Regions from separate parts of the Streptomyces sp. NPDC048182 genome, predicted to be linked through region 1. Evidence: riboswitches for the same ligand, from Rfam matches in the RefSeq annotation. Region 1 holds a riboswitch; each other region holds the start of a gene.

Region 1 (4,771 bases):
TGCGCCGCGTGGTGACGGCCTGGCGGGAGCCCGACACCTTCGTGCCCGGGGCGGACGGCAGCGGCGTACTGGCCGCCGCGGGCGCCGCCGTGGTGGTGCTGCCGGAGTACGCGGAGCGGGCCGCCGCGCCCAACCGGCACCTGGCGGAGTGACCGGCGCGCACCGCCCCGGCTGAACCGATGTGCAATCCACCCGCCGCATGACGTATGGTGGTGACACACCGACGCGGGGTGGAGCAGCTCGGTAGCTCGCTGGGCTCATAACCCAGAGGTCGCAGGTTCAAATCCTGTCCCCGCTACTCTGGCCGAGGGCCGGGAACCAGTTCAGCTGGCTCCCGGCCTTCGGTGTTTCCCCGCCGTACGACTACCTCCCGTACGACCACCTCCCGTACGACCATCCCCCGTCCGGCCCACGCGACTCGCCCCCCGCCCCCGCACCGGGGAGCCTGAAGGGCATGGACGACGAGGGGCCGGACGCCCGGGCCGGCGGCCGGCTCCCCGGCGATCCCGTGCCCGACCCCGGGCTCGGTGACGAGGTCCCGCCGGCACCTCGTGCGCTGCGCGCCGCCCGCCGTCGCGCGGCGGCCGGTCACCGCCTCGTCCGCGCCCTCCCCGTCCTCTTGATCGTCCTCGCCGTCGTGTACGACCTCCTCACCCCGCGCTACTTCACCGCGGGCCCCTTCTACACGGCCGCCCCCCTGATCGCCGCCCCGCTCTACTCCCGGCGCGGCACCGTCCTCACCGGCGCCGCCGTCGTCGCCGTGGTGATCGCCCTGCAGACCTCCCTCGGCGTCATCCACTACGTCGACTCGATCACCGAGCTGATCACCATCGCGACGGTCGCCGTCCTCGCCGTGCTGGTCAACGCCTTCGTGCGGCGCACCGACGAGCGGCTCGCCTCCACCCGGGAGATCGCCGAGGCCGCCCAGCGCGCGGTGCTGCCGCAGCCGGCGAGCCGGATCGGCGGGTTCGAGATCGCCGCCAGTTACGAGGCCGCGCAGGCCGACGCGTTCATCGGCGGCGACCTGTACGCGGTGCAGGACAGCGCGCGGGGCGTGCGGCTGCTGGTCGGGGACGTGCGCGGCAAGGGCATGGGCGCGGTGGCCGCCGTGTCCGTGGTGATCGGGGCGTTCCGGGAGGCCGCCGAGCAGGAGGCCACCCTGGAGGCGGTCGCGCACCGCCTGGAACGGGCGCTGGCCCGCGAGGGCACCCGGCGGGACGGGCTCGACGCCTTCGAGGGCTTCACCACCGCCGTGCTCGCCGAACTCCCGCACGGCGACGGCGTCGTCCGCCTCGTCAACCGCGGCCACCCGCCGCCGCTGCTGCTCTACGGCGACGGCACCCTGCGCCCGCTGCCCGCCCGGGAGGCGGCGCTGCCGCTGGGCATGGGCGAGCTGGGGGTGTGGCCCGACCGGGCCGAGGAGGCCCCCTTCCCCGGCGGGGCCACCCTGCTGCTGTACACCGACGGGCTGTCGGAGGCCCGCGACGCCCGGGGCGAGTTCTACGACCCCCACGCGCGGCTGACCGGCCGGGTGTTCCGGCACCCTGCGGACCTGCTGCGCGCCCTCGCGCGGGACGTGCGCCGGCACTCCGGGGGCGGCATGGCCGACGACATGGCGCTGCTCGCCGTACGGCGTCCCTAAACCGTGCTGCTACCAGGAGTGAGGGGACGACCGCCCTGCGCACAGCGGCTGACGCTCCGTCAAGTGAGTAATGACCGCCGACTTGACCGGCGGGACGGGCAACTCGCCCGGATTTCACCGGCCCTGGGGCGATCGTCCGCGACGGATTCCGCACCGATCCACGGGAACGGCTTGGAATCACCGGCCCGGGTCTATTAACGTTCGATAACGCAGCGCGGTCGTCCCAGCCGTCACAGAAGGCGGCTCCGTGCGCACGCGCCGAATCCCGCAAGGGAACCGGGGAACCACCACCTTGGGGTGAATCGCGGGTGTCACGCCGTGGCGACACGGCAGGTATACGCGCGTAGGAGACCTTCCTGCTCCGAACCCGTCAGCTAACCCGGTAGGCGGAAGGAAGGAAAGGAGCGCGCCCGCGTGGCGTCCAACCGCCCTGCCCCCGTGGCCCCGCATGTGCCGGTCCAGCAGATGCCTGTCCCGCAGATGCCTGCCCCGCACGAGAGCGACACCCTCACCGCCTTCGGACCCGAGCCGGACTCCTTCGGCGAGTGGAACCCCACCGAGGACTCGATCCGCCCGATACGCGGCCGGCACCGCGTCGCCAAGCAGCGCGGCGGCCTCGCCCGCAGCTCCACCGTCCTCGGCGTCGGCGTCATCGCCGCCGTCGGCGCGGGCGGCATGGCCAGCGCGCAGACCGGCAAGCCGCCGGTGGAGATCTCCCTGCCCGACCTCCCCGGCCTGCACGACCTGCCGGACCTGCCCGCCTCGGTCGGCGCCCTGCTCCCCGGCGACGACGCCCCGGACGACCAGCCGGCCGCCGCCCCGCTCAGCAGCATCGGCACGGCAGGGGCGGTCGGTGCGGACGCCACGACCGCCGTCTCCGCCTCCGCCTCCGAGGACGCCCCGCGGAGCGCCGCCGACGCCGGCGAGGTGCTGCGCGCCCGCATCATGGCGCAGGCCGCGCAGCAGGAGGACCAGGCCGAGAGCCGCGCCGCCGCCGAGGCCGCGGCGAAGGCCGAGAAGCAGGCCGCCGAGGCCGCCGCCAAGGCCGAGAAGGAGGCCGAGGCCAAGGCCACCGCCGCGAAGAAGCAGGCGGCCGAGGAGGCGGCGAAGAAGGCCGAGGCCGAGCGGCTGGCCAAGCTCGCCAAGCAGTACACGCTGCCGACCTCGTCCTACACGATCACCTCCACCTTCGGGCAGGCCGGCGCCTACTGGTCCTCCGGCCACCACACCGGCCTGGACTTCGCCGCGCCCACCGGCACGCTGCTCAAGGCCGTGCACGGCGGCACGATCACCTCGGCCGGCTGGGCCGGCGCCTACGGCTACAAGACCGTCCTCACCCTGGAGGACGGCACCGAGCTCTGGTACTGCCACCAGTCGTCCATCAACGTCAGCGTCGGCCAGCAGGTGTCCACCGGCGAGGTCATCGGCCGCGTCGGCGCCACCGGCAACGTCACCGGGCCCCACCTCCACCTGGAGGTCCACCCGGGCGGCGGCAGCGGCATCGACCCGATGCCCTGGCTGCACGACAAGGGCCTCACCCCCTGACCCGTCCGGCCCCCTGACCGGGCCGGGGCGGAATGCCCCGCCCCGGTCCGCTCGTTGTCACGGGGTATGACTTCACTGCGCAAGCTCGGCTCCTCCGACCTCGAGGTCTTCCCGCTCGCCCTCGGCGGCAACGTCTTCGGCTGGACCGCCGACCGGGACGCCACCTTCGCCGTCCTGGACGCCTACACGGCCGCCGGCGGCAACTTCGTCGACACCGCCGACTCCTACTCCGCCTTCGCCGAGGGGAACTCCGGCGGCGAGTCGGAGACGCTGATCGGCGAGTGGCTCGCGGCGCGCGGCCGGCGCGACGACGTCGTCATCGCCACCAAGGTCAGTCAGCACCCCGACTTCCAGGGCCTGACCGCCGGCAACATCAAGGCCGCCGCCGACGCCTCGCTGCGCCGCCTCGGCACCGACCACATCGACCTCTACTACACGCACTTCGACAAGCCCGAGGTGCCGGTCGAGGAGATCATCGGCGCCCTGGACGAGCTGGTGCGGGCCGGCAAGGTGCGGCAGATCGCCGCCTCCAACATCTCCGCCGAGCGGCTCGCGGAGTCGCTGGCCTTCTCCGAGCGTGAGGGCCTGGCCCGCTACGTCGCCCTCCAGCCGCAGTACAACCTGGTCTCCCGGGACACCTACGAGGGCGAGCTGAGCGCCCTCGCCGAACGCGCGGGCCTGGCCGCCGTGCCGTACTTCGCGCTGGCCGCCGGCTTCCTCACCGGCAAGTACCGGCCCGGCGCCCAGGTCGACAGCCCGCGCGCGGAGGGCGCGGCCAAGCACCTGGAGTCCGAGCGCGGGCAGCGGGTGCTGACGGCGCTGGACGACGTCGCCCGCGCCCACGACGTGCCGGTGGCCACGGTCGCCCTCGCCTGGCTCGCGGGGCGGCCGACGGTGGCGGCGCCGATCGCGTCCGCGCGGTCGGTGGAGCAGCTTCCCGCGCTGCTCGGGGTGGCGGAGCTGGAGCTGACGGAGGAGGAGGCCGGGCGGCTGACGGAGGCGTCCGCCTGAGCCTGCCGGGCGGCTACGACCGGTAGGGGTTGTACGCCGGGTACGGGTAGGGCTGCGGGTGCGGGCTCTGCTGCGGCACCGGGTGACCGTAGCCGTACGCCGGTCCGTACACCGTCCCCGGCGGCACCCGGGCCGGTACCGGCAGCGGCCGGGCCGTCGTGCGGGCCGCGTGGTCCAGGGCGGGGCGGGCCACCGCCCGGCGGCTCCACAGGGCGTCGAGCAGCTCCCGCTCGCGGGGCACGAAGTCGGCGCCCGCCCGGCCCAGGCGCCCGCGGCGGCGCAGGAAGGCCAGCGAGGTGGCGTACGCCTCGTACTGGCCGACGGCCCGGGCCGCGCCCCGTCCGGCGTGCTCGCGGGCGTGGCGCCGGGCGAGGCGGCGGGCCCGCAGCGAGCCGAGCACGAAGGGCTCCGCGGGGGCCAGCCAGCCGGCCAGCGCGTAGGCGGGCAGCTCGGCGCGGACGGTGGCCAGCTCGCGCTGGCGCGACCAGATGACCAGCCAGCTCAGCAGGCCGAAGACGGGCACCATGAAGGCGGTGTACACCGCGAAGAAGCCGTACTGGCCGAGCGAGCCGG
Region 2 (4,771 bases), on a different contig from region 1:
AGGCCGCCGACGCGTGTCGACTCGTGCCAGTCCAGCTCGCGCAGCCGCCCGGCGGACACGCCCCAGCGCTCCAGGTGGGCGCCGACGCCCAGCGGCACGGCGAACAGGGTGTCGGTGCCGGCCAGCGCCTTGATGGTGGGCAGGTCCAGGTGGTCGTAGTGGTCGTGCGAGATGACGACGACGTCGACCGGGCCGAGGGCGGCCAGCGGCACGGGGGCCGGGTGCAGCCGCTTCGGGCCGGCGAACGGGAAGGGGGAGCAGCGCTCGCCCCAGACCGGGTCGAAGAGCACCCGCTGCCCGTCGATCTCGGCGAGCACGCTGGAGTGCCCCATCCAGGTGAGCCGCAGCCCGGTGGCCGGCGGGCGGGCTAGGTCGGCGAGGGTGGTGGCGTGCACCGGGACCGTGCCGGTCGGGGCGCGGTGGGAGCGCGCCTCCTTCTCGAAGTAGATCCTCGCGAACTCACGTGCCGAACCGGAGGGCCTGGTGCGGGCCTCGCCGCCGGGGTTCTGGAAGACACCGTCGCTGAAATGCGGCGACCTGCGGATCCGCGCCAGGCGCGCACCGCTCGGGTCCGCGCCGAAGGCCGCGGGGCGCAGTGCGCGGAGCCCGGGGTTCAGGGAACGGGGACCGGCCACGGTGCCTCCAGGTGCAGGGATGGAGCTTTCATTATGGTCGTCTCATGTGACGACGACGGCACCCGGTGCCGGGGTGCCGTCCGTGCAGGGTGGCCGCCCGCGAGCCGGCGCGCCCCGGTCACCGAGGCACCCGCCCCCTCCAACCCTCAGGCCACCGCCGTGATCCGCGTCCGGATGTCGGCCGGCGACAGCGTGCCCTTCGCCGTCACGTGGTCCCCCGACGACTGGCCCCGCAGCCGGCGCCCGATCCACGGCACCAGGTACTCCCGCGCCCACTGCACGTCGTCCCGCCGCACGTGCAGCGCGGCGCGCTGCGGCAGCGCCGGCCAGGGCTGGTCGGGGTCGGCCGGGACGGGCAGGCCGAGCACCTGGCCCGCGCGCAGCGCCACCCGGGTGTGGCCCTCGGCGGACAGGTGGAGCCGGTCCAGGTCCCAGGCCCTGCGGTCCTGGACGCCGCGCAGCGACCACAGGTCGAGCACCGGGCACCCGTAGCGGTCGGCGACGGCCCGCACATGTCCGTTGTAGGTGGCGATCTTGCCGCGCAGATGCTTCAGCACGGGCACGCCCCGAGTGTCGAACCCGGTCGTCACCAGCACCCGGCCGGCCGTCGCGGTCAGCGCCGCCACCGCCCGCTCGAAGCGCTCGGCGACCTCGTCCGGGTCGGTGCCGGGCCGGATGATGTCGTTGCCGCCGGCGCAGAAGGAGACCAGGTCCGGTGCGAGGGCGACGGCACGGGGCACCTGCTCGGCCACGACCTGGTCGAGGAGCCGGCCGCGCACCGCGAGGTTGGTGTAGGTGAAGTCGCCCTCGGGCCGCCGGTCGGCGAGCAGGACGGCGAACCGGTCCGCCCAGCCGACCGGCGACCCGTCGGGGCCCTGGTCGCCGACGCCTTCGGTGAAGCTGTCCCCCAGCGCCACGTACGACCCGATCACTGCTTCGCTGTCACTCTTCGAATCGTCTGCCACGTCGGCCCATGATTCACCTCGGAATGTGACCTACGCGACCGTAGGCGGGGCTTGACGAACGGTGAGAAAGGCCACGCCTAAAGTGTTGGCCAATTCAGGAATAACACCGAAGGCCGGACCCGGGGATCGTGGGTCCGGCCTTCGGTGGCGTGGCGGCGGCGTCAGAGAGAGACGCCGTGGGCGCGCAGGTAGGCGACCGGGTCGACGTCGGAGCCGTAGTCCGGCGTCGTGCGGATCTCGAAGTGCAGGTGCGGTCCGGTCACGTTGCCGGTGGCGCCGGAGAGGCCGACCTGCTGGCCCGCGGTCACGGCCTGGCCGGCCAAGACGGACAGCGCGGACAGGTGGGCGTACTGGGCGTAGTGGCCGTCGGCGAGCTTGATGACGACCTGGTTGCCGTACGCGCCGCCCCAGCCGGCGGAGACGACGGTGCCCGCGCCGACGGCCTTCAGGGAGGTACCGGTCGGGACGACGAAGTCGGTGCCGGTGTGGTAGCCGCTGGACCACATGCTGCCGGCCTGGTGGTACGGGGTGCCGATGGTGGCGCCGGCCACGGGGGCGGTGAAGCCGGTGGCGGCGGGCTCGGCCTTCGCTGCGGCCGGCTCGGCCTTGGCGGCGGGCTTCGCCGGCTTCGCGGCTGCGGGCTCGGCCTTGCCTGTGGCCTGCTCGCCGAGGGTGAGCTTCAGACCCGGGCGGATCAGCGACGGGTTGCCGCCGATGGCGTCGCGGTTGTTGTCGTACAGCTTCTTCCAGCCGCCGGACACGTGCTGCGCACGGGCGATCCCGGACAGGGAGTCGCCGCTCTTCACCGTGTAGGTGTGCGCCGTGGCGGCCTTGGCGGGAGCGGGGGCCGCGTGCGCGCCGGCGGCGCCCATCAGCGGGAGCGCGATCGCGGCGCTGCCGGTTCCGGCGACGGCGGCGATGGTGCGGGTGAGGCGGTTGGCCTTGGGACGGCGGTGCTTACCCTTCGCGGGCATGACGAATTCCTCTCCGGCGCCTGCGAGGTGAGCTGTCGGGTGCGGACTGGAGATGCCCGGCCGCGCGGAATGCGCGGCTTTACCCCTAGCCGTTCCGGGAACCGGAACAGGCGGTCTTACCTGTGGGTCCCCCGCTCCTGCCATGGACGGGTGCTTGACGATTTCTGGCTCCGGGCGGCGGCAGGATTGGGCGTCCGTCCGGATCGGAGGTGAACGTAAGTGACGGGGACCCGAGCCGACAAGTGCCGTCTTGATCCTTTATCGGAATTCCTCGTCACCCTGCGTCGATTCGGAAAGCGGGATTTCCCGCAAAGGGCCATAGGAATTACCTGAATTACGTGAACATGACGAGGCACGCACCGTCACGGTTATGACGCTCCTCACGCACCGCCGCACGTCGGACGGGGGGTGTCGTATCGTCGAGCCGTGACTTCATCCAGCCGTAACGTGACCGAGCACGCCCCGTCGGCCGAGCCCGAGCTGACCGGCGTACGCAATTTCCGTGACGTCGGCGGGCTGCCGGCGGCCGACGGGCGCCGAGTGCGGCACGGCGTGCTGTTCCGCAGTGGTCACCTCGCGCACGCGACCGCCGAGGACGCGGCGTTCCTCGCCTCGCTGGACCTGCACACGGTCTTCGACTTCCGCAACGCCGCCGACCAGAAGCTGGAGGGCCCGGACGTCGAGCTGCCGGGCGTGCGGAACGTCAACCTGCCGCTGAGCGACCCGGCCGACGGCGCCGAGTTCTGGAAGATGGTCCGCGACGGCGACCTCGACCAGCTGCGCGCCATCCTCGCCGACGGCAAGGGCGCCGCCCGGATGACCGCCTCCTACCGCTCGATCATCAAGGACCGCACCGCCGAGCACTCCCGGGTGCTGCACGCCCTGGCCGAGGACAGCGTCCCCGCCCTGATGCACTGCGCGGCCGGCAAGGACCGCGCGGGCCTGTCGGTCGCCGTGACCCTGCTCGCCCTGGGCGTGGAGCGCGAGGCCATCGTCGAGGACTACCTGAAGTCCAACGCCACGCACCGCCGTTACAAGGTGCAGCGCGGCTCCTCCTCCGCCTCGGCCTGGTCGCCCGAGGTCATGGAGCTGCTCAACCCGCTCTTCGACGCCCGCGCCGAGTACCTGGCGGCGGCCTTCGAGACGGTCGAGGAGACGTGGGGCGACGTCGACACCTACCTGGAGCGCGGGCTCGGCCTCACCCCGGAGACCCGGGAGCGGCTGCGCTCCCGGATGCTGGCGGACTGAGCCGCCCGCCCGGCTACTTGGCGCCCACCTCGAACAGCAGGAAGAGGAAGGCGCCGAAGACGTGGCCCAGGGCGATGTAGATGAGCAGCCGGACCCACAGGGCCCGCGGGAACTTCTCCTGCATGTCTCTCATGGCGTCTCCCCCAGGCACAGCGCGGTGGTCGGGCTCTGCAGCAGCGTGTGGACGAACAGCAGGTCGCACCCGTCGGCGTCCAGCGCGGCGATCCGGTGCGGGGTGAGCGAGTCGAAGTGCGCGCTGTCGCCAGGACCGAGGCGGTGCACGCTGTCGCCGAGCGCCAGCCGGAGCCGGCCGCGCAGCACGTGCAGCCACTCCTCGCCGGGGTGCACCCGCACGATGTCGCCCTGGGAGCCCTGGGAGTCGTGCGGCACGTGGACCCGCAGCGCCTGCATGCCGCGCCCCGACCCGCCGGCCCGGCGGTACGTCCAGCCGCCGGCGACCGTCGGCTCCATGTCGGCGCCGCGCACCACGGCCTCCCGCTCGGGAGCCGTCTCGCCGAGCAGGTCGGAGACGGTGGTGCCGTAGACGCGGGCGAGGGCGAGCAGCATCGGCAGCGAGGGCTGGCGCTGCCCGGTCTCCAGGCGGGAGAGGTGGGCCGGCGACAGCCCGGCGGCGCGGGCCGCGGCCTCCAGGGTGAGGGCGGCCCGGCGCCGCAGGGCGCGCAGCTGCGGCGCCATGACGGACTCGATGGAAGTCATGCCTCCATTGCAGCCCGGGCTTGCCTTTTGGGCAATCTTCTTGCCTCACAGGCAAAAGCGTCAGCGGTTGGCCACCGCCTGCTTGACCAGCGTCTTCCCGAAGTCCCACATCAGCCCGCCCCCAGTGTGCGCGTCCTCCATCACCTCGGTGAAGGCGTCCACGAACCGGTCCACGTCGTCGGCGTCGACGGTCAGCGGCGGGATCAGCTTGATGACCTCCAGGTGGTCCCCG
Region 3 (4,771 bases), on a different contig from region 1:
GAGATCCCGCCGGGAATTCCCCTCTTGTATACGGCGCCCGTGTTAATTCCCCGCGCTCGGTGTGTTTACGGCAGGTTGCATTCTCCTCACCCGCAGCCGGTGGGCCGGCGCCGAGCGCTCGGCGTGCAGCGCCATCAGCATCCGCGCCCGCTCCCCGTCCCCGCGGGTCACCGCGTCGACGATCGCGCCGTGCTCCGCCCAGCACTGCACCGCGCCGGCCGGCACGTCGACGACGTAGAGCCAGGCGATCTTGTGGCGCAGCTGGGTGAGCAGCGCGGTCAGGGAGGGGCTGCCGGCGGCCTGGGCCAGGGTCTCGTGGAACCAGCCGCCCAGGGCGCGCAGGTCCTCGGACCCGCCCTGGCCGGCCCGCTCCTGGCCGAGGCGGACCAGTCCGCGCAGCACCTTCAGGTGGGCCTCGCTGCGGCGTCGGGCGGCCCGCCCCGCGCCGAGCGGCTCCAGCAGGGCGCGGGCCTCCAGGAGGTCGGCGGCCTCCTGCTCGCTGGGCTCCGCGACGCAGGCGCCCGCGTGCCGCCGGGTCACCACGAAGCCCTCGGCCTCCAGGGTGCGCAGCGCCTCGCGGACGGGGACGCGGGAGACGCCGTAGCGGCGGGCGAGCAGTTCCTCGGTGAGGCGGCTGCCGCGCGGGTGCACCCCGGCGACGATGTCGTCCCGGATCGCCGCGCACACCGAGTGCGCCGGAATTCGCATGGCCGACCTCCGCCTTAATCCCCGTGAAACGCCGACGACGGACGCGTCCTCAGCGACTCTGGGTCAAGACTCTAGGCCAATTCGGCGTTCTTTCCGACCGCCGACCGGAATTCGGGGATGTTTTTCAGACGTGGACGCCGTGCGAGCGGAGGTAGGCGACCGGGTCCATGTCCGAGCCGTACTCCGGACCGGTGCGGGCCTCGAAGTGCAGGTGCGGTCCGGTGGTGTTGCCGGTGTTGCCGGACAGCGCGATCTGCTGGCCGGGGGTGACCGACTGGCCGACCGAGACGTTGATGGACGACAGATGCCCGTACTGGGTGTACGTGCCGTCATGCATCTTGATCACGACTTGATTGCCGTACGCCCCGCCCCAGCCGGTCGTGACGACCGTGCCGGTGCCGACGGCGTGCACCGTGGTGCCGCTCGCGGCGTGGAAGTCGATGCCGGTGTGGCTGCCGGAGGACCACAGCGAGCTGCTGGACTGGTAGCCGGTGGAGACGTAGGAGCCGCTGATCGGCGCGACGAAGGTGTCGAGGCGCTTGCGCTCGGCGGCGCGGGCGGCCCGCTCCTTGGCCTCGTGGGCCTCCTTGGCCGCCTCGGCGGCCCGCTCGCGCGCGGCCTCTTCGGCGGCCTTGCGGGCGGCCTCGTCCGCGGCGGCCTGCTCCTGGGCGGCGGCCTGGGCGTCGATCTGATCGGCTATCGAGTCGCCGATGGTGATGACGGGGGTGAGGCCGGTCGTCTCCGGCGCGGGCTCGGCCTGGGCGGCCAGCGCCGGGGCGGCCAGGGTGCCGACGACGCCGGTGGCGGTGAGGGCCGCGACGCTCGCGGCACGGGCGGTGGTGCGCTGCATCCGGCTGGGCCGGCGGTGCTTCCCGGTGGCGCGCGTGAACGCCAAGAGGCTCGTCCTTTCCTTCCCTCTCGCCTACCGGGTTAGCTGACGGGTTCGGAGCAGGAAGGTCTCCTACGGGCCCCCTCGCTCGCGCGCGGGCGTCCGATTCACCCCAGGGACTGCGATGGGTCCCCGGCTCCCCTGGCTCGCGCCGTACGGGGACTCGGCGATGGCTGTCCGGTGCCGCGGGTGCGGCGCACTGCCTGACGAACAGCCCGGATGACGCTAAACGCGGCTGTGTTCAATTCTCAAACGCAACACCGGTTTTGTTGCGCACACCACAGCACAGAGAGGCAGTCTCTCCCCAATTCGGACACAGCACGGCCCTGGTGACGTTTCCGTACCAGGGCCGTGCGGGGGCCTGCCGCGCGCGCGTGCCGCTACTCGGCGGCCACCACGGTCACTTCGCCGATGCCGAGCGCCTCGACGGGCGCCTTGATCTGCGCCGCGTCGCCCACCAGGACCGTGACGAGCCGGTCCACCGGGAAGGCGCTGACCACGGCGGCGGTGGCCTCCACCGTGCCGGTGGCGGCGAGTTGGCGGTAGAGCGCCGCCTGGTAGTCGTCGGGCAGGTGCTGCTCGACCTGGTCGGCCAGGGTGCTCGCCACGGCCGCCGCGGTCTCGTACTTCAGCGGCGCCACGCCCACCAGGTTCTGCACCGCGATGTCGCGCTCGGCGTCGGTGAGGCCGCCGTCGGCCAGGGTGCGCAGCACGGTCCACAGATCGGCCAGCGCCGGCCCGGTGTTGGGGGTGTCGAAGGACCCGCTGATGGCGAGCATCGCGGCGCCGGTGCCGTCGGGCGCGGAGCGCAGCACCTGCCCGAAGGCGCGGACGCCGTAGGTGTAGCCCTTCTCCTCGCGCAGGACGCGGTCCAGGCGGGAGGTGAGGGTGCCGCCCAGGCAGTAGGTGCCGAGCACCTGCGCGGGCCAGACCCGGTCGTGCCGGTCGGGTCCGGTGCGCCCGATGAGCAGCTGCGTCTGGACGGCGCCGGGGCGGTCCACGATGACGACGCGGCCGGTGTCGTCGGCGGTGACCGGCGGCACCGGCCGCGGCTCGGCGGCGGAGCCGGTCCAGGCGCCCAGGGTGTCCGCGAGCAGCGCGTCGAGGTCCAGCCCGGTGAGGTCGCCGACGACCACGGCGGTGGCCGTGGCGGGGCGCACGTGGCGCTCGTAGAAGGCGCGCACCGCGCCCGCGTCGATGGCCGCGACGGTCTCCTCGGAGCCCTGCCGGGGGCGGGACATGCGGGCGTCGGCCGGGAAGAGCTGCCGGGACAGCTCCTTGGCGGCGCGGCGCGAGGGGTTGGCCAGCTCGTGCGGGATCTCGTCCAGCCGGTTGCGCACCAGGCGTTCGACCTCGCTGTCGGCGAAGGCGGGCGCCCTGAGCGCGTCGGCGAGCAGGCCGAGGGCCTTCTCCAGGCGGGAGGCGGGCACCTCCAGGCTGAGCCGGACGCCGGGGTGGTCGGCGTGCGCGTCGAGGGTGGCGCCGCAGCGCTCCAGCTCGGCGGCGAAGTCCTCGGCGCTGTGCTTGTCGGTGCCCTCGGAGAAGGCGCGCGCCATGATGGTCGCGACGCCGTCCAGGCCGGCCGGCTCGGCGTCCAGCGGGGCGTCCAGGGACACCTCGACGGCGACGACCTGCTGGCCGGGGCGGTGGCAGCGCAGCACGGTGAGACCGTTGTCCAGGCTGCCGCGCTCGGGGGCCGGGAAGGCCCACGGCTTGGGCTCGCCGGCCTGCGGCTGCCCGTGGAATTCCATGGTGGCCAGGTCGGTCACTTGGCCGCCTCCTCGTTCTCGTCGCCTTCGGCGGTCTGGGGCGCGGTGGGCTCGTAGACCAGCACCGCGCGGTTGTCCGGGCGCAGGCGGGCCCGGGCGGCCTCCTTGACCTCCTCGGCGCTCACCTCCAGGACCCGCTGCACGGCGGTGAGGGCGAGCTGCGGGTCGCCGAACAGCACGGCGTACCGGCACAGTTCGTCGGCGCGGCCCGCGACCGTGCCGAGCCGGTCCAGCCACTCGCGCTCCAACTGGGCCTGGGCGCGCTCCATCTCCTCGGCCGTCGGGCCCTCCTCGGCGAACCGGGCCAGTTCCTCGTCGATGGCGGCCTCGATGACCGGCACCTCCACGTCGCCGGAGGTCTTCACGTCCAGCCAGCCGAGCGAGGGCGCGCCGGCCAGCCGCAGCAGGCCGAAGCCGGCCGCGACGGCGGTGCGGTCGCGCCGCACCAGGCGGTTGTACAGGCGCGAGGACTCGCCGCCGCCGAGCACGGTGAGCGCCAGGTCGGCCGCGTCGCACGCGCGCGTGCCGTCCTCGGGCAGGCGGTAGGCCGCCATCAGCGCGCGCGCCGGGACCTCCTCCTCGACGACCTCGCGCAGCTCCTCGCCCATGACGTCCGGCAGGGAGCCGTCCCGGGGGGCGGGCTTGCCGTCGTGGGAGGCGATGGAGCCGAAGTACTTCTCGATCCAGGCGAGCGTCCGCTCGGGGTCGATGTCGCCGACGACCGACAGCACCGCGTTGTTCGGCGCGTAGTACGTGCGGAAGAAGGCGCGGGCGTCCTCCAGGGTCGCCGCGTCCAGGTCGGCCATCGAGCCGATCGGCGTGTGGTGGTAGGGGTGGCCCGCCGGGTAGGCGAGGGCGGTCAGCTTCTCGAACGCCGTGCCGTAGGGCACGTTGTCGTAGCGCTGGCGGCGCTCGTTCTTCACCACGTCCCGCTGGTTCTCCATGGACTCCTCGTCCAGGGCGGCCAGCAGGGAGCCCATGCGGTCGGCCTCCAGCCAGAGCGCCAGCTCCAGCTGGTGGGCGGGCATGGTCTCGAAGTAGTTGGTGCGCTCGAAGCTGGTGGTGCCGTTCAGCGAGCCGCCGGCGCCCTGCACCAGCTCGAAGTGGCCGTTGCCCTTGACCTGGGCGGAGCCCTGGAACATCAGGTGCTCGAAGAGGTGAGCCAGGCCGGTGCGCCCCTTGACCTCGTGGCGGGAGCCGACGTCGTACCAGAGGCACACCGCCGCGACGGGGGTCAGGTGGTCCTCGGAGAGCACCACGCGCAGGCCGTTGGCCAGGCGGTGCTCGGTCGCTGTCAGGCCGCCGGAGCCGGCCTGGGCTGTGGCCGTGTGACCCATGGGCATGTACGTCCCTTCGATCGCGGAATCTTGGTGCCGGGTGGCGCGGAAGTGCCGCATTCCCGCCG
Region 4 (4,771 bases), on a different contig from region 1:
GTCACCGGCTCCGCGATCGCGATCCCGCTGCTCGGCGCGACCGGCGCCCACGCGGCCGACGGGGCGGACTGGGACCGGGTCGCCGAGTGCGAGACCGGCGGCGCCTGGAGCCAGAACAGCGGCAACGGCTACTACGGCGGCCTCCAGCTGAGCCAGCAGGCGTGGGAGCAGTACGGCGGCCTCGCCTACGCCTCCAGCGCCGACCAGGCCAGCCGCTCCCAGCAGATCGCCGTGGCCGAGCGCGTACGCGCCGCCCAGGGCATCTCCGCCTGGCCGACCTGCGCCCTGCTCGCCGGCATGGGCAACGACTCGGCGTCCACCGGGAGCGGGTCGGGCGGCGACGAGCCGGACGAGAAGGAGGCCGGCGGTGACGGCGCCGCCGACAAGACGCCCGACGCGCCCGAGGCGTCCGGGTCGCCCAAGACCTCGACGAAGCCCAAGACGTCGGAGCAGCCCCGGACGCCGCAGACACCCGACGCGCCCGAGACGTCCAAGTCGCCCGGGAAGTCCGAGACGTCCGAGGCATCCGAGACGTCCACGGGCCCCGGCGGGACGACGCCGCAGCCGTCCGGCTCCCCCGACGCCACGTCGGGCAAGGGTGACGACACGGCCGAGCCGGACACGTCCCCCACCGCCCCGGCGGCCGGCGAGACGGACAACCCGGCCCGCGGCGACGGCTCTTCGAACCTCACCGGCACCGAGTCCGCCGACTCCGCCGGCTCGGGCCGGCACCGCGGCGACAGCGCCGACGAGGCCGCGCCGGAGGACCGTACGGCCGACGCGTCCGGCCGGCACGCCTCGCGCGGCGAGGACCGCGCGCGGGAGGCCGTCGACGGCTCCTACACCGTCCGGTCCGGCGACAACCTCTGGGCCATCGCCGACTCCCTTGACCTCAAGGGCGGGTGGCCCTCGCTGTACGCCGGCAACAAGGACGTCGTCGGCGCCGACCCGGACCACATCCTGCCCGGTCAGACCCTCACCGTCGGTGGCGAATCGGGCGTAAACACCCGCTAGTCGGCGCCTAGTTCACGCCCGGTTTCGAGATCATATGTCCGGTTTGGATCACGTGAGATATAGGTCTCATAAGCCGTGATCGTCTTTGAAAATCCCCCGGCGCCGTGTCTACGGTCGTGATCGCTCGTCACCGCGAGCCCCGGCTGCCGCACGCCGAATCCTGCCAGCGGCCGTCCGGGAACAGTCGTCGCGTCAAGCGCCGAAGGCAGGAGCGGGGGACCCAAGGTAAGCGCCGCGCCGGGACGTTGGAACCGGAGTGGCTAGGGGTGGAGCCGAGTCCCGTGAGGGACCCGGCCGGGCAACTCAACCGGCCCGAACCCGACAGCTCACCTCGCAGGCGTCGGTGAGGGGATCAACCATGCTGTTCAACGGCTCTGGCAAGCACCGTCGCCCGTCCAAGGCCACCCGGGTCATCGCCGTCGCCGGCGTCACCGGCGCGGCCGTCGCCGCCCCGCTGATGGCGGCCGGCAACGCCTCCGCGGCGACCACCTCCGAGTGGGACACCGTCGCCCAGTGCGAGGCCGGCGGCAACTGGTCGATCAACACCGGTAACGGGTACTTCGGCGGCCTGCAGTTCTCCGCCTCCACCTGGGCCGCCTACGGCGGTACCCAGTACGCGGCCACCGCCGACCAGGCGAGCAAGGCCCAGCAGATCGCCGTCGGCGAGAAGGTGCTCGCGGGCCAGGGCAAGGGCGCCTGGCCGGTCTGCGGCACCGGCCTGTCCGACGCCTCCCCGGCCTCCTCGGGCTCGGGTTCGTCCGACTCCGGCTCCGGCTCGTCCGACTCCGGCTCCGGCTCCTCGCAGCAGTCCTCCGGCTCCTCCTCGCAGCAGCAGTCGTCGGGCTCCACCGCCCACGAGAGCGAGCAGAAGGCCTCCCGCTCCAGCGAGCGCCCCGCCGCGAAGAAGACCGTCACCACCCCGACCGGCAAGAAGGTCAAGAAGGGCGACGGCGAGTACAAGGTCGTCAAGGGCGACACCCTCAGCAAGATCGCCGACAAGCACGAGGTCAAGGGCGGCTGGGCGAAGCTGTTCAAGCTGAACGACGACATCGTCGACCAGGCCGACCTGATCTACCCGGGCCAGCAGCTGCACCTCAAGTAAGCGGCGGCCCACCCCCTCCCCGTCCCGGTGCGTGTTCCCCCGTACGCACCGGGACGGGGTTTTTCACGCCCCGTTTCCCCGGACCCCGCTTTGTTCCACTGGGAAACAATCTAGGCTCGGTTCTGTCCACAGGGTGGGTGACCGGCTGGCCGATCGCCCTGAGCCGGTTAGGCTCGTCCCGCAGGATCACACCGAAGCGTCACATCGAAGAAGGAGATGCTCGTGCCGTCCATCGACGTCGTCGTAGCCCGGGAAATCCTGGACTCCCGAGGCAACCCCACGGTCGAGGTCGAGGTCGGCCTCGACGACGGCAGCACGGGTCGTGCCGCCGTTCCGTCCGGCGCCTCCACCGGTGCCTTCGAGGCCATCGAGCTGCGTGACGGCGACACCAACCGCTACCTCGGCAAGGGCGTCGAGAAGGCCGTCCTCGCCGTCATCGAGCAGATCGGCCCGGAGCTGGTCGGGTACGACGCCACCGAGCAGCGCCTGATCGACCAGGCCATGTTCGACCTGGACGCCACCGACAACAAGGGCTCGCTCGGCGCCAACGCCATCCTCGGCGTCTCCCTCGCCGTCGCGCACGCCGCCTCCGAGGCGTCCGACCTGCCGCTCTTCCGCTACCTGGGCGGTCCCAACGCGCACCTGCTGCCGGTGCCGATGATGAACATCCTGAACGGCGGCTCGCACGCCGACTCCAACGTGGACATCCAGGAGTTCATGATCGCCCCGATCGGCGCGGAGTCCTTCTCCGAGGCCCTGCGCTGGGGCGCCGAGGTCTACCACACGCTGAAGAAGGTCCTGAAGAACAAGGGCCTGGCCACCGGCCTCGGCGACGAGGGCGGCTTCGCCCCGAACCTCGGCTCCAACCGCGAGGCCCTCGACCTCATCCTCGAGGCGATCAAGGAGGCCGGCTACACCCCCGGCGAGCAGATCGCCCTGGCGCTCGACGTCGCCGCGTCCGAGTTCTACAAGGACGGCACCTACTCCTTCGAGGGCAAGGACCGCACCGCCGCCGAGATGACCGAGTACTACGCCGAGCTGGTCGAGGCGTACCCGCTGGTCTCCATCGAGGACCCGCTGTTCGAGGACGACTGGGACGGCTGGAAGACCCTCACCGACAAGCTCGGCGACAAGGTCCAGATCGTCGGCGACGACCTCTTCGTCACCAACCCCGAGCGCCTCGCCCGCGGCATCGAGGAGGGCGCGGCCAACGCGCTGCTGGTGAAGGTCAACCAGATCGGCTCGCTGACCGAGACGCTGGACGCCGTCGAGCTGGCCCAGCGCAACGGCTTCAAGTGCATGATGTCCCACCGCTCCGGCGAGACCGAGGACGTCACCATCGCCGACCTCGCCGTCGCCACCAACTGCGGCCAGATCAAGACCGGCGCCCCGGCCCGCTCCGAGCGCGTCGCCAAGTACAACCAGCTGCTGCGCATCGAGGAGATCCTCGACGACGCCGCGGTCTACGCCGGCCGCAGCGCCTTCCCGCGCTTCAAGGGCTGACGACCCGGCAGGTGACGCCGTAGGCGGCGTCGTCCGTACGTCCCCGCACCCGGTCCCGTACCGTGTGCGGGGACGTACGTACGAGATGGGAGGCCGGGCATGGCGGTGAAGGACCGCGACCGCTTCTCCACCGCGACCAGGATCCGGCTGCTCGGCGAGCAGACCGCGGCCCGGGTCTACCGCTCGCAGAACCGGCGGCAGGCCCGCCGCTCCCGGCTGACCGGCCGCGCGGCCCTCCTCGCGATGGTGCTCTGCTCGCTCGTCGTGGCACTCGCCTACCCGATACGGCAGTACGTGGCGCAGCGCGCCGACATCGCCGACCAGCGCCGCGAGCAGCAGGAGACCCGGCAGCGGGTGGAGGACCTGCGCGACCTCAAGGCCCGCTGGCAGGACGACGCCTACGCCGAGCAGCAGATCCGGCTGCGGCTGCACTACGTGCTGCCCGGCGAGACCGGCTACACCGTCGTCGACCCGGACGCGGCCCGCACCACCCGCACCGACCTCGGCGCTGCCGACCGGCCCTGGTACCGCAACGTCCTGGACGGCGTGGACCGGGCGGACGCCGCCGCGGCGCCCCGGCGGCACGGGTGACGGGTGTCCGGCCGCCGCCCGTGACCCCGTGACCCCTCGACCACACAGGAAGACCAGCAGAAGACGCTCATGGACACGCCCCCGCCGCCCACCCCGCGCACCGAGCCCACCGACGCGGACGTCGCCGCCTTCAAGCAGCAGCTCGGGCGCCCCCCGCGCGGGCTTCGCGCCATCGCGCACCGGTGCCCCTGCGGGCAGCCGGACGTCGTGGAGACGGCACCGCGGCTGCCGGACGGCACGCCCTTCCCGACGCTGTACTACCTGACGTGCCCGAAGGCGGCCTCCGCCATCGGCACCCTGGAGGCCAACGGCGTGATGAAGGAGATGACCGAGCGCCTCGCCGCCGACCCGGAGCTGGCCGGCGCCTACCGCGCCGCGCACGAGGACTACGTCCGACGCCGCGACGAGATCGAGGAGCTGACCGGCTTCCCCAGCGCCGGCGGCATGCCCGACCGGGTCAAGTGCCTGCACGTGCTGGTCGCCCACTCCCTCGCGGCCGGGCCCGGCGTCAACCCGCTGGGCGACGAGGCGCTCGCGATGCTGCCGGAGTGGTGGGCGAAG

What was found. Region 1 has a riboswitch for cyclic di-AMP ahead of ACGFZL_RS05870 (peptidoglycan DD-metalloendopeptidase family protein). Riboswitches for the same ligand answer to the same signal wherever they lie in the genome.
Positions count from the first base shown of each region.
Region 2: it holds a riboswitch for cyclic di-AMP, as region 1 does, so the genes downstream of both, ACGFZL_RS18415 (peptidoglycan DD-metalloendopeptidase family protein) here and ACGFZL_RS05870 (peptidoglycan DD-metalloendopeptidase family protein) in region 1, are expected to answer to the same signal.
Region 3: it holds a riboswitch for cyclic di-AMP, as region 1 does, so the genes downstream of both, ACGFZL_RS27710 (M23 family metallopeptidase) here and ACGFZL_RS05870 (peptidoglycan DD-metalloendopeptidase family protein) in region 1, are expected to answer to the same signal.
Region 4: it holds a riboswitch for cyclic di-AMP, as region 1 does, so the genes downstream of both, ACGFZL_RS13740 (transglycosylase family protein) here and ACGFZL_RS05870 (peptidoglycan DD-metalloendopeptidase family protein) in region 1, are expected to answer to the same signal.

Region 1 covers NZ_JBIDAQ010000002.1:593,625-598,395, forward strand. The annotation lists gene ACGFZL_RS05855 (dihydrofolate reductase family protein) at 1-152, shown strand, start outside; tRNA gene ACGFZL_RS05860 (tRNA-Met) at 225-298, shown strand; gene ACGFZL_RS05865 (PP2C family protein-serine/threonine phosphatase) at 455-1,642, shown strand; cyclic di-AMP (ydaO/yuaA leader) riboswitch at 1,889-2,045, shown strand; gene ACGFZL_RS05870 (peptidoglycan DD-metalloendopeptidase family protein) at 2,057-3,187, shown strand; gene ACGFZL_RS05875 (aldo/keto reductase) at 3,254-4,198, shown strand; gene ACGFZL_RS05880 (PrsW family intramembrane metalloprotease) at 4,212-4,771, opposite strand, start outside.
Region 2 covers NZ_JBIDAQ010000008.1:240,777-245,547, reverse strand. The annotation lists gene ACGFZL_RS18425 (MBL fold metallo-hydrolase) at 1-635, opposite strand, end outside; gene ACGFZL_RS18420 (SGNH/GDSL hydrolase family protein) at 782-1,567, opposite strand; gene ACGFZL_RS18415 (peptidoglycan DD-metalloendopeptidase family protein) at 1,762-2,574, opposite strand; cyclic di-AMP (ydaO/yuaA leader) riboswitch at 2,579-2,737, opposite strand; gene ACGFZL_RS18410 (tyrosine-protein phosphatase) at 3,022-3,822, shown strand; gene ACGFZL_RS18405 (DUF6126 family protein) at 3,836-3,955, opposite strand; gene ACGFZL_RS18400 (helix-turn-helix domain-containing protein) at 3,952-4,539, opposite strand; gene ACGFZL_RS18395 (aspartate aminotransferase family protein) at 4,600-4,771, opposite strand, start outside.
Region 3 covers NZ_JBIDAQ010000017.1:66,958-71,728, forward strand. The annotation lists gene ACGFZL_RS27705 (GntR family transcriptional regulator) at 43-708, opposite strand; gene ACGFZL_RS27710 (M23 family metallopeptidase) at 833-1,603, opposite strand; cyclic di-AMP (ydaO/yuaA leader) riboswitch at 1,613-1,776, opposite strand; gene ACGFZL_RS27715 (pitrilysin family protein) at 1,978-3,366, opposite strand; gene ACGFZL_RS27720 (M16 family metallopeptidase) at 3,363-4,709, opposite strand.
Region 4 covers NZ_JBIDAQ010000006.1:81,664-86,434, forward strand. The annotation lists gene ACGFZL_RS13735 (transglycosylase family protein) at 1-1,014, shown strand, start outside; cyclic di-AMP (ydaO/yuaA leader) riboswitch at 1,202-1,369, shown strand; gene ACGFZL_RS13740 (transglycosylase family protein) at 1,373-2,116, shown strand; gene eno (phosphopyruvate hydratase) at 2,339-3,619, shown strand; gene ACGFZL_RS13750 (septum formation initiator family protein) at 3,719-4,210, shown strand; gene ACGFZL_RS13755 (DUF501 domain-containing protein) at 4,280-4,771, shown strand, end outside.